Regions from separate parts of the Sphingobacterium sp. SGL-16 genome, predicted to be linked through region 2. Evidence: riboswitches for the same ligand, from Rfam matches in the RefSeq annotation. Region 2 holds a riboswitch; the other holds the start of a gene.

Region 1 (6,237 bases), on a different contig from region 2:
GGCAGAATTTAAAGCTCCTGAAGTAAAGATAAATTCAAAAACTTTTGAACAAATAAGTTCATACAATAGTAAGCATAAAATACCCTTGTTATTAGTGAGTAACGGTCTAGAGCATTATTTTTGCAAAGTAAATTTTGAAGACAACAGTTATCAATTTATTGAGGATCTTCCAAATTACATTATTGAGACATAAAATTTATATGTATTTAACAAAAAGCATTTATATTTAGTCTTTAATTAGGGAATTGAAAAATATATACATATGAATATAGATAAAAACGAATTCAGAAAATATGCGATTAAACACCACAGAATTGGTAGCCAACATGTGGATGGTTTTATCTCAAGAGTAGAAACTAAAATGCCTACAAACTTGACACCTTACATCGTTGAAGAGCGTCAGTTAAATGTAGCTCAAATGGACGTTTTCTCTCGCTTGATGATGGACCGTATTATTTTCTTAGGTGACGGAATTAATGATCAAGTAGCGAACATTATCCAAGCTCAATTGTTATTCTTACAGTCTACAGACGCAAAAAGAGATATCCAAATCTATATCAATTCACCAGGTGGTAGCGTATATGCTGGTTTAGGTATTTATGACACCATGCAATATATTACGCCAGACGTAGCAACTATCTGTACTGGTATGGCGGCTTCTATGGGTGCTGTATTATTAGTTGCAGGAGCAAAAGGCAAACGTGCAGCATTGAAACACTCCCGTGTCATGATTCACCAACCATCAGGTGGTGCTCAAGGTGTAGCTGCAGATATGGAAATCAATTTGCGCGAGATGTTAAAATTGAAAGAAGAATTATACACCATTATTTCTGAACATTCAGGTCAGTCTTACGAATGGGTAGAAAAATCTTCAGACCGTGATTATTGGATGAAAGCTGCAGAAGCCAAAGAATTTGGAATGATTGATGAGGTGTTAGCACCAAGAAAAGATATTAAATAAAATGAGTAAAAATCAAAAAGATATACAATGCTCCTTTTGTGGGATCAGTAAGAATGAAGCTTTGATGCTGATAGCTGGTGATGGAGCGCATATCTGTGATCGTTGTGTAACTCAAGCTGGAGAAATCTTAGCAGAAGAGTTAAATCAACGAAAAAATAAATCTTTACAGACGACTTTAAAATTAATTCGTCCTTTAGAGATTAAACAGCACTTGGATCAATACGTTATCGGACAAGATGATGCGAAAAAAGTAATTTCAGTAGCAGTTTACAACCATTACAAACGATTGAACCAAAAAGCTTCTGCTGATGAGACGGAAATCGAAAAATCTAACTTGATTATCGTAGGTGAAACAGGTACAGGTAAAACATTATTAGCAAAAACAGTTGCCAAAATACTGAATGTACCTTTCTCTATCGTCGATGCGACAGTATTAACTGAAGCGGGTTATGTGGGTGAAGACGTAGAAAGTATCTTAACAAGATTGCTACAAGCTGCGGATTATGATGTTGCTGCTGCCGAAAGAGGTATTATCTATATCGATGAGATTGACAAGATTGCACGCAAAAGCGATAATCCATCTATCACACGTGACGTATCTGGTGAAGGTGTACAACAGGCTTTATTGAAAATATTAGAAGGTACAAATGTAAACGTTCCGCCTCAAGGTGGCCGCAAACATCCAGACCAAAAAATGATCTCCGTAAACACAAGTAACATCTTATTTATTTGTGGTGGTGCATTCGATGGTATTCAGAAAAAAATCGCTAACCGTTTGAGAACACAAACTGTTGGTTTCAAAATGTTGGAAGAAGAGGAAGATGTAGATTTAAACAATCTATACAAATATATCACACCTCAAGATTTGAAAAATTTTGGTCTGATTCCAGAATTAATTGGTCGTCTTCCAGTATTGACACACTTGAATCCTTTGGATAAAGAGACGTTGTTAAGCATCTTGACAGAACCAAAAAATGCCTTGATAAAACAATACATTAAGTTATTTGAATACGAAGGGGTTGATTTAGTTTTTGACAAAGAAGTGTATAGCTTTATAGTAGACAAAGCATGGGAATTCAAATTGGGTGCCCGTGGCTTACGTAGCATTTGCGAGGCGATTATGCTGGATGCAATGTTCGAGATTCCATCGACAAAAGAACACAGTGAGGATAAAACACTTCACATTACGCTCGATTATGCGAAGAAGAAATTTGCAAAATCAGACATTAAGAAATTAAAAGTAGCGTAATAATAAAAAATCCCTCACTCTAAAAAGTGAGGGATTTTTGCAAATAATAAATTAAAACTAGAATTGCTTATGACAAAAAAACAAAAAACAGTAGACAGTCCTATTACTCCAGGACTTAAATCGAAAGAGGAAATCGTAGAAAACTGGCTTCCACGTTATACAGGTAAGCCATTAGAAGAGTTTGGCCAATACATTCTCTTAACCAATTTTTCGAAATATGTAAAGATGTTTTCGGAAATGCACGACGATGCACCTATTTATGGAGAAGATAAAGCGATGCAAGCGTGTACTGCCAACGGTATTACGATAATTAATTTTGGTATGGGTAGCCCTATGGCAGCTACAGTGATGGATCTACTAACTGCTATAGATCCCAAAGCGGTACTTTTCTTAGGAAAAACTGGAGGGCTGAAAAAGAAAATTGAAGTAGGTGAATTAATACTTCCTATTGCTGCTATTCGTGGCGAGGGTACATCAAACGATTATTTCCCACCCGAAGTCCCTTCCCTACCGGCTTTCGCCTTGCAAAAAGCCATTTCGACTACTATACGTGATCACGGAAGAGATTACTGGACAGGAACTGTATATACCACTAACCGTCGCGTATGGGAACATGATAAAGCTTTCAAAAAGTATTTAAAATCCATCCGCGCAATGGCTGTCGATATGGAAACCGCAACAATCTTCAGTGTAGGATTTGCAAATAAAATTCCAACAGGTGCATTATTACTCGTTTCGGATCAGCCGATGGTACCAGAAGGTGTGAAAACTGCAGCATCTGACTTATCGGTAACGGCAAAATTTGTGGAAACACATTTGAATATTGGTATTGATGCGCTGAAACAACTTATCAATAATGGTCTAACAGTAAAGCATTTGAAATTCTGATGCAATGAAACCGAAAATCAATCAAACCTCATAAAAGTTCAATTCTTAATCGATTGAACTTTTATTTTTCTATTATTTTTCAAATAGTTTTTATTTTTTAAAAATTCTACTATATTTGCCGAGTACTTTAGTAGAGTATCTAATCAACACCTTTCTAGTATCGGTCTTGATTTATAAAGAAGTGGCGAGAGACTGGCTCAATGACCCACTGGCAACCTTCAATAAAGATTGAAAAGGTGCCAAATCCTGTCCAAAGTAACATTACTATGGAGCATATAAATGAAATAGACTATGACAACATTAACAATATTAAATCTTACAAATATTGCTGTACTAGAAAAGTGCACTCCAATCTTGCTACCAAATAATCCCGTATTATTTTCTATTCGAATGCGCTAGTCGTCTGTCGTACTATTACTTTTTGTAATGGTATTACATTCATGACGACCAAACTTTTGCATCTCTTAATAGAATTTATACATATATTTAATAACCTAAAAAAACAGAAAAGAAAATGGCAGAGAATAAAAACTTAAAATTCGAAACTTTACAGATTCACGCAGGACAAGAAGTAGATCCTACAACTGGCTCAAGAGCAGTTCCAATTTACCAAACTTCATCATACGTTTTCGAAAACGCAGAACATGGCGCTAACTTATTCGCCTTAAAACAATTCGGAAACATCTATACACGTATCATGAACCCTACTACTGATGTATTCGAAAAAAGAATTGCATCGCTAGAAGGTGGTGTGGCAGCAGTAGCTGTAGCTTCTGGCCAGGCAGCACAATTTATCGCTTTAAATAATATCTTAGAAAGCGGTGATAACTTTGTTGCTGGATCGAATTTGTACGGCGGAACATATAATCAATTCAAAGTAGCTTTCAAAAGATTAGGTGTAGATGTCCGTTTTGCAGCTGATTCTGATGCTGAAAATATCGAGGCTTTAATCGACGATAAAACAAAAGCTATCTACGTAGAAACCATTGGTAACCCAAGTTATAACATTCCTGATTTCGAAAAAATTGCTGCTGTAGCACGCAAACACGATTTACCTTTAATCGTAGATAATACATTTGGTGCTGGTGGTTATTTATTCAAACCATTAGAGCATGGTGCTAATGTTGTCGTTGAATCTGCTACTAAATGGATCGGCGGTCATGGTACAAGTATCGGAGGTGTAATCATCGATGGTGGTAACTACAACTGGGGCAACGGTAAATTCAAACAATTCTCTGAACCTTCAGAAGGTTATCATGGATTAGTATTCTCCGATGTATTTGGCGAAAACGGTCCTTTCGGAAATATCCAATTCGCTATCCGCGCTCGTGTAGAAGGTTTAAGAGATTTCGGTCCTGCCCTATCACCTTTCAATTCATTCTTACTATTGCAAGGTTTGGAAACATTGTCTTTGCGCGTACAACGTCATGTAGATAATGCTTTAGAAATCGCACAATGGTTGGAAGCGCATCCACAAGTGGAAAAAGTGAGCTACCCAGGTTTGAAAAGCCATCCTTATCACCAAAATGCACAGAAATACTTGAAAAATGGTTATGGCGCTGTATTATCATTCTCTATCAAAGGTAGTGCAGATAAAGCGAATGAATTTATCGATGCATTGGAATTGGTAAGCCACTTGGCAAACGTAGGTGATGCGAAATCATTAATCATTCACCCAGCAGCGACTACGCACCAACAGTTGAGCGACGAAGAACAAGCTAAAGCGGGAGTGTACGCAGGTTTATTACGTTTGTCAGTCGGTATCGAACATATTGATGATATCAAAGCAGATTTAGAACAAGCTTTCGAAAAAATTAAGTAGTCAATCGACTACTTAATTTTTTAGGAAAATATACATACAAGGAAAAGGAAAACTGAAATTTTAAAGCTATATATGAGTAAGAAACTTACTATCGGTATGTTCGGGTTCGGCGTAGTTGGGCAAGGATTATACGATATTATTAAAACAAAAAACTTAAACCTAGAAATTAAAAAATTCGTAATTAAGAATGCAGACAAAAAACGTACGTTGCCTGATGAATTATTTACAATAGATGCGAATGTTATCTTAGACGATCCAGAAATCAACACGGTAGTAGAATTGATTGATGATGCTGATGCCGCATTTGAAATCACTAAAAAAGCACTTTCTTCAGGTAAAAATGTTGTTTCCGCAAATAAAAAGATGATTGCGACACATTTAGAAGAATTGACAGAATTACAAAATCAATACGGTACTTCTTTATTGTACGAAGGTGCTGTTTGTGGAAGTATACCAATCATCCGCAATTTGGAAGAATACTATGACAACGAACTTTTACATTCGGTAAGTGGTATTTTCAATGGTTCTTCAAACTACATTTTATCAAAAATTTTCAACGAAGGTCAAAGTTATGCCGATGCGTTGAAAAAAGCCCAAGAATTAGGTTTTGCCGAAACAAATCCAATTTTGGACGTAGGTGGTTATGACCCGAAATACAAATTAACTATCGTTGCCTCACATGCGTATGGCTTGTTTGTAAATCCAGAAACTATCCTAAACTTAGGCATTGATAAATTAAATGATAGTGATATCCGCTACGCACGTGAAAAGAATTTCAAAATCAAATTGATTCCTTTCGCTAAAGAAATCAGCAATAGCGAAGTAGTATTATATGTGTTGCCAAGATTTATTACGAAAGATAATATCCTTTATAACGTTGAAAATGAAAACAACGGGGTACTGGTAAAAGCCGCTTTTGCGGACGAACAATTCTTCTATGGTAAAGGCGCGGGAGGTCACCCTACGGGATCTGCTGTACTTTCAGACATTGCTGCTTTACGCTATGATTACCGATACGAATACAAAAAACATTTGGAATCCCAAGAGCTTCAGTATTCGACAAATTATGATTTGAAAGTTTATTTCCGTTATCAAGATGAGGATGTATTAGAGAATATTGAGTTCAAATCAATAACCGAACGTTATTACGGTGAACATTCGAAATATGTAATCGGTTACATCAACTTGCAAGAGATTATTGATAAGCGAGATTTGATTAATCAAGACGGTTATTTCTTAGCGGAATTATCTTAAGTCACTATAAATATGTCCACGTATACGTTAATAAGTTAGTTTTTCCATCAAACGTTAAAAAGT
Region 2 (6,237 bases):
AAGGGTTAAATAATAGTATCAACGCATGGATGTATGAAATATTTAATGTTCCCCACCTTTATAGATCCACATGGATTGGGTTTCTCCTGCTTTCTCGAATCCACATTTTTCATAGAACTTTATAGCTTCACCATCTGCAGCTAAAATTTGTTGATGAAAGCCCTGATATTTCTCTTGAAATTTCGCAATAATCTTCTTTCCAATACCTAAATGCTGGTAATCTGGATGAATGATTAAATGTGGATAGTAAACCACTAAGTATCCATCTGATATTGCATTTCCCAAACCAACTAATTTATGTTCATGCCACGCTGTAACAAGGGAGTGCGAGTTAAGCAATGCTTGTATTAATTGTTCAGGTTTTTTGGCGGAAGACCAATTATTAACCTGATATATTTCTAGTACATCTTGCTCATTTATTTTAAAGGAGTCTTTAATTTGAATTTCCATATACTAAATATAAACAAAAAACCTCCCGCAATTTTGACATCGCGGGAGGTTTAATTTATTTAATAATACTAGTTCCGAAATTATGCTTCAGCTCTCAATACTTTTGCAGCTTCTACCATAGCTTCTAATGCAGCTTTAGTTTCTGGCCAAGCACGAGTTTTCAAACCACAGTCAGGGTTTACCCAAAGTTGAGATGCAGGAACTACATCTTTTGCTTTGTGCAACAAGTCAATCATTTCTTCTTTACTTGGTACACGTGGAGAGTGAATGTCGTATACACCAGGACCGATATCGTTAGGGTATTTGAATTCGCCAGCGAAAGCATTCAACAATTTCATTTGTGAACGTGAAGTTTCGATAGTAATTACGTCAGCATCCATTGCAGCGATATCTTTGATTACGTTGTTGAATTCTGAGTAACACATATGGGTGTGGATTTGTGTGTCATCTTCTACATTTGATGAAGAAACACGGAATGCACGTACAGCCCAATCTAAATATTTTTGTTGGTCAGCTTGACGCAAAGGTAAACCTTCACGGATAGCTGGCTCATCGATTTGGATAATTTTGATACCTGCTTTTTCTAAAGCTTGAACTTCGTCCAAGATAGCTAAAGCAATTTGATAAGTCGTAGTTTCACGTGGTTGGTCGTTACGTACGAAAGACCATTGTAAGATCGTAACAGGACCTGTTAACATACCTTTTACAGGGCGGTCAGTCAATGATTGCGCGTATGAAGACCAACGAACAGTCATATCTGCTGGACGGTATACATCACCATAGATAACTGGAGGTTTTACACAACGAGAACCATATGATTGTACCCATCCGTACTGTGTAAATGCATATCCTGCTAATTGTTCACCGAAATATTCCACCATGTCGTTACGTTCGAACTCACCGTGTACCAATACATCGATATCTAAGTTTTCTTGCAAACGGATAACGCTTTCCGTTTCTTCAGCGATTGCTTTATCGTATTCTTCTTGCGTGATAACACCTTTTTTCAAGTCAGCTCTCCATTTACGAACATCTTTCGTTTGTGGGAATGAACCGATTGTTGTTGTTGGGAATGCTGGTAAGTTGAATTTCGCTTGTTGAGCAACTTTACGAACTTCGAATGGAGAAGTACGTTTCGCATCTTCGTCTGTGATATTGCTTACGCGCGTTTTTACTTCTGGTTTGTGAATCAATGGAGAAGTGCGACGGCTTTCGGCAGCAGCTTTGTTTGCTTCAAAGCGTTCAGCAGTTGCAGCATCTACTTCACCATCCGCTAATACCGCTAAATCTTTAACCTCAGCTAATTTTTGTTTAGCGAATGCTAACCAGTTTTTAACTTCAGCAGGAAGTGTTTCTTCTTTTTTCTCGCTATCTAAATCGTAAGGAACGTGCAATAATGAAGAAGAAGTACCTACCCAAACTCTGTCTTTGTCTAATGCAGCAACAGCCTGTTGGATTTTAGCTAAAGATTTTTCGTAATCATTTTTCCAAATGTTACGGCCTTCTACCACACCTAAAGAAAGTGTCAATGAAGCAGGAACTTTTGCTAAAACAGTATCTAATTGGTTTTCACCACGAACTAAATCTAAGTGTAAAGCGTGTACTGGTAAACTAACCGCTAAATCTTCGTTGTCTTTCAACGCTTCGAAGTACGTAGTAGCGATTAATTTAGCTCCTTTAGCCGCAGCATTCAATTTTTCGAATACTTTAGTATATAATTCTTTTACTTTAGCATCAATATCCAAAGCCAAATAAGGCTCATCAATTTGGATGTATTGAGCACCAGCGTCAGCTAGTTTAGAGATAATCTCTTCGTAAACTGGCAATAAACGGTCGATTAAGTCGATACGGTCAAAACCAGCTTCTTTTTCTTTACCGATTAATAAGTAGGTGATTGGGCCAATAACAACGGGTTTAGTTTCAATACCAGCTGCTTTAGCTTCATTATATTCGTTTAAGAATTTTTCAGATGTTAATTTGAACGTTTGATCCTTCGTGAACTCAGGTACCATGTAGTGATAGTTCGTATCAAACCATTTTGTCATTTCCGATGCAGTAACGTCGATTCCGTCTTCTTGGAAACCACGAGCCATCGCAAAATATAAATCTAAACTATAATTGTTGTCTACTTTACTTAATAAAGAGTTATAGCGAGCAGGGATACCGCCAACAGTAAGAGATAAATCTAATACTTGGTCGTAAAAAGAAAAATCATTTGAAGGGATCAAATCGATTCCAGCCTCTTTTTGAGTTTTCCAGTTGTTTTCACGAATTTCTTTTGCAGCTTTTAATAATTCTTCCGCAGAAATTTTCTTTGCCCAGTACGCTTCATTAGCTTTCTTCAATTCACGGAAAGGTCCTACACGCGGGTAGCCTAAATTGTTAGTTAGTAACATATAATGTTCCTTAATAAATTAAAAATTCTTTAAAATGTTTTGTTGCTAAGAGAAGGCCACTTGGAATTAGTGATCTCGGCTTATCTTTCCCTATATCATGTTTCGGGTAGAATGTAGCACCTTGTCTAGTGACAGGTTGCTAAGGCTTCATCGGGTCCAGTCCCTCTGCCTTTCTCTATAAGCGTCGCTAAGTTATATAATTTTCTATTAGTATCAAAATTTTTATTTGAAATATCGATTAGTGATGCACATCCTTCTTTAATTGGTAACTATCTGTTAATGAGCGGTGAGTTCGTAGTGGTTAACAATAAGTTGTTTGGATAACTTTATTTATCAATGTAGGTTATTAATTTATTTTTACGTGACAATTTTAATATTTTAGAGAATGTTTGTTGGTTAAAATTTGGCTTTAATATTAATTAAGTTGATTTTATTCCCGATTTACATCGAACATCTCCCGATTTTTAATTTTTTGAAAGACATTTCCTCTATAAACGGGAATATTTGCGTATACAACTAACTATTTATTGCGTCTCAGTTTTATTAATAGCCTGTAATTCAATAATTGAAATTTGGTTTTCGTGCGGCAATTTAAATTTAAAACAAATGACAAAACTAAATTACGAACCTCCACAAATTAAATTGGTTCTCCTACAGATCGAAGAGGCTATTGCTACTGGATCGATCACGACTGTTGAAGTTTTCCCATATGAGGAAACTCTTCGTATCTCAGAGTATGATACTTATCAAGAAGGTAATAAAAGACTATAATATTAATTTTTAGTATGAAAAATATATACCTTTTGATTTTTGTGGCAATCTGCGCGATACAATTACCTTCCTGTTCTAAAGATACTACAATGGAGGGGTCGCGTGCGGTGACTAAGTATATTGATTTAGAACTAACTGCGTCTTATTATGAAAAGCCTGAAACTATTCTGGATAAAAAGGCTTCTGCTGGGATAGAAAAGTATGATGATTCTAAGAACGTTTCTGAAATTGCACCAGGTTTCTTTGCGGAATTTCAGATAGAAGAAGGATATAGTAGCTCTTCAGGTGAAATAAAAAAATCCATCAATAAGTTAGCCGCAAAAGAAAGAAATAATAATCCTACCGATCTTTCACAATTGAAACTGAAAAAGTTAGAAAATGGTGTCAAGTTTATGGTTCTCATTTTCGATGAAAATGATATTCATGTGGGTATGACGTTAGCTACGATGGGAGAACAAACCAGAATACCTGTAGTGTACAAGAAAGATTATGTGTTCAATACATCCAATTATTACCGTGTTGTAGCGTTTACGTATAATACTAAAAACGAATCAGATTATGACAGTCTTAATTTGGATCCAACACAGACCGCAGACAATCCCAAACTAGTAATTCCTTCAGATAAAGAATTCTTCTATTATAATGGTGATTTCTTGATTGATCCAAAGGTAACAGATGTTTCGTATAAACTTCCTATAGTGTTTTTGCCTCAAACGGTGAAAGTAGGTGTGACAGTTGACGGTAAGGGAGCAAATGTGAAAGTCAAAAAAATGAGTGGAACTTTTGGATCGTTTTCTATGCGTTCTACAGCGGAGTTTGATTTAAAACTTAATAAAGTTCTAAGTCGTTCGGAAATAGCCGAAAATGCTTTCCCTTATACTTTTACTGCGACAGGGGAAGGTGATACGCTTTCTGTGGCAAGGTTTATATATGTGAATGACTCTGATGGAGAAAAGGTGTTGTCAAATTATAAGGTGACATTGAATGAGCTTATTGTTCAGAAAAATGGAGCAAACAGTGATACTACTTTGCTTTCGAATGCAAATGTGCTATTTGAATATGGAAATATAAATTTGAAAAAAGGTAAGTATTATAATGGGAAAATTAATCTTGTAAATGGATTTGAGGTAGATGGACTAATCTGGGGATTGGGTAATTTGTACTACGATGCCTCTGATGTAGGCAATGAATACAAGTTTAGAAATACACTTGGAGAAGGCAGAATGGAAAAATTAACGGATTATTGGCAATATAAAGCTCTAAGGCCAGGGGGGGGGTAGGGAATCCTGAGGTAGGAGATCCTTGTAACAGAGTTTTTCCAGCTAATACATGGAGATTGCCTACTCTGGTAGAGTATGATAGGCTTTATAAGAAATCTAGCCACGTTGTTGGTAGACATGAGGAGAGTTTTAAGACTAATGACGTGAATCAAAGATATACTCAGATTTCTTATACTGCAGCAGATAATACAGTGAGGTCTATCCGATTTTATTCTTTCGGTTACTATATAAGTTCATTAAGTACACTCCTCACGTCAGAAGAAGTTGAATCTTTTCATTGGATTAATAGAAGTACATTGTCTAGAGAGGTTTATACCTCTACGACTACATCCTTAAATGGAGATATAATTGGGGCGGCAACGGACTCTGGTTATCCGAATACAAGTATGATGAATATTCGTTGTGTACGTGAGATAAGATAAATTGAATTAAGGATTAGGTAGAATTAAGTATAATAAAAAGGTTCATTTGTATACATCAAATGAACCTTTTTATTTTTGAATTCTCGGTTACAATTCAAAATACTTTTCTGGATTAATCTTTTTATTGTCTTTTAAGATTTCATAATGAAGATGGGGGCCTGTGCTTCGACCCGTATTGCCTAGCAATCCTACTACTGTGCCTACATCTACACGTTGTCCTTTCTTCACTTGCGTACGCACTAAATGTGCATATCTTGTCTCGTAGCCATGTTGATGTTTTACTTTGACTACATATCCGTATTCTCCTTCGTATCCAGCAAAAGTCACCACGCCATCTGCAGTCACACGGATTGGTTCGCCCATACGCCCTCTAAAATCCACACCAGAATGCATTTCTCTTCCTCTGCGAGTAAATGGATTTACTCTATATCCAAACCTTGAAGTTATTGCGCCATTATGCGGCTTGCCAAGCGGTATGCTAGCCATTTTCTTCTCTACATTGGCTAATAAATTTTCATAGTATTCGCTTAATAAGGCAATGTTTTCTTCATCAATTTCAGTTGGACCACCTGTATTGGCAAATGCTAACTTGGTGTTAATGCCGCGTTTTTTCATTTTGCCATTAATACTTTGGATAGTTGAGTCAATTTTCATAAAAGACTTTTTGGCTTCCAAAATATCTTGTTGTGTTTCAAGCTGCGTAGAATTAAGCTTCTTATTTTTTTGATGAATTTTCTCCAATGCTGCTTCGTATTTTGCACTTACATCCTCTGCCTTTTTGATTGCGGCTACATAGGCAATAGTGCCGATTAATGCTACAATTAGGGCTAATGCTGAAAGAGAAATTTCTTTCCAGTGCTTTATTAATATAGTAGGAACCTCTAAACTTTTTTCTTTAATTCCTTCTATACTTATTTG

The links. Region 2 has a riboswitch for S-adenosylmethionine ahead of metE (5-methyltetrahydropteroyltriglutamate--homocysteine S-methyltransferase). Riboswitches for the same ligand answer to the same signal wherever they lie in the genome.
Region 1: linked by a shared signal. The riboswitch ahead of G5B32_RS10445 (O-acetylhomoserine aminocarboxypropyltransferase/cysteine synthase family protein) and the one ahead of metE (5-methyltetrahydropteroyltriglutamate--homocysteine S-methyltransferase) in region 2 are both predicted to bind S-adenosylmethionine.

The regions. Positions count from the first base shown of each region.
Region 1 is NZ_JAAKGQ010000028.1:4,031-10,267, forward strand. Features, by position in the region: gene G5B32_RS10425 (type I restriction enzyme HsdR N-terminal domain-containing protein) at 1-193, shown strand, start outside; gene clpP (ATP-dependent Clp endopeptidase proteolytic subunit ClpP) at 263-961, shown strand; gene clpX (ATP-dependent Clp protease ATP-binding subunit ClpX) at 963-2,210, shown strand; gene G5B32_RS10440 (AMP nucleosidase) at 2,280-3,098, shown strand; SAM riboswitch class I at 3,267-3,380, shown strand; gene G5B32_RS10445 (O-acetylhomoserine aminocarboxypropyltransferase/cysteine synthase family protein) at 3,613-4,920, shown strand; gene G5B32_RS10450 (homoserine dehydrogenase) at 4,993-6,174, shown strand.
Region 2 is NZ_JAAKGQ010000052.1:3,332-9,568, forward strand. Features, by position in the region: gene G5B32_RS14150 (GNAT family N-acetyltransferase) at 43-450, opposite strand; gene metE (5-methyltetrahydropteroyltriglutamate--homocysteine S-methyltransferase) at 531-2,846, opposite strand; SAM riboswitch class I at 2,924-3,030, opposite strand; gene G5B32_RS14160 (hypothetical protein) at 3,453-3,617, shown strand; gene G5B32_RS14165 (hypothetical protein) at 3,632-4,897, shown strand; gene G5B32_RS14170 (hypothetical protein) at 5,041-5,319, shown strand; gene G5B32_RS14175 (M23 family metallopeptidase) at 5,407-6,237, opposite strand, start outside.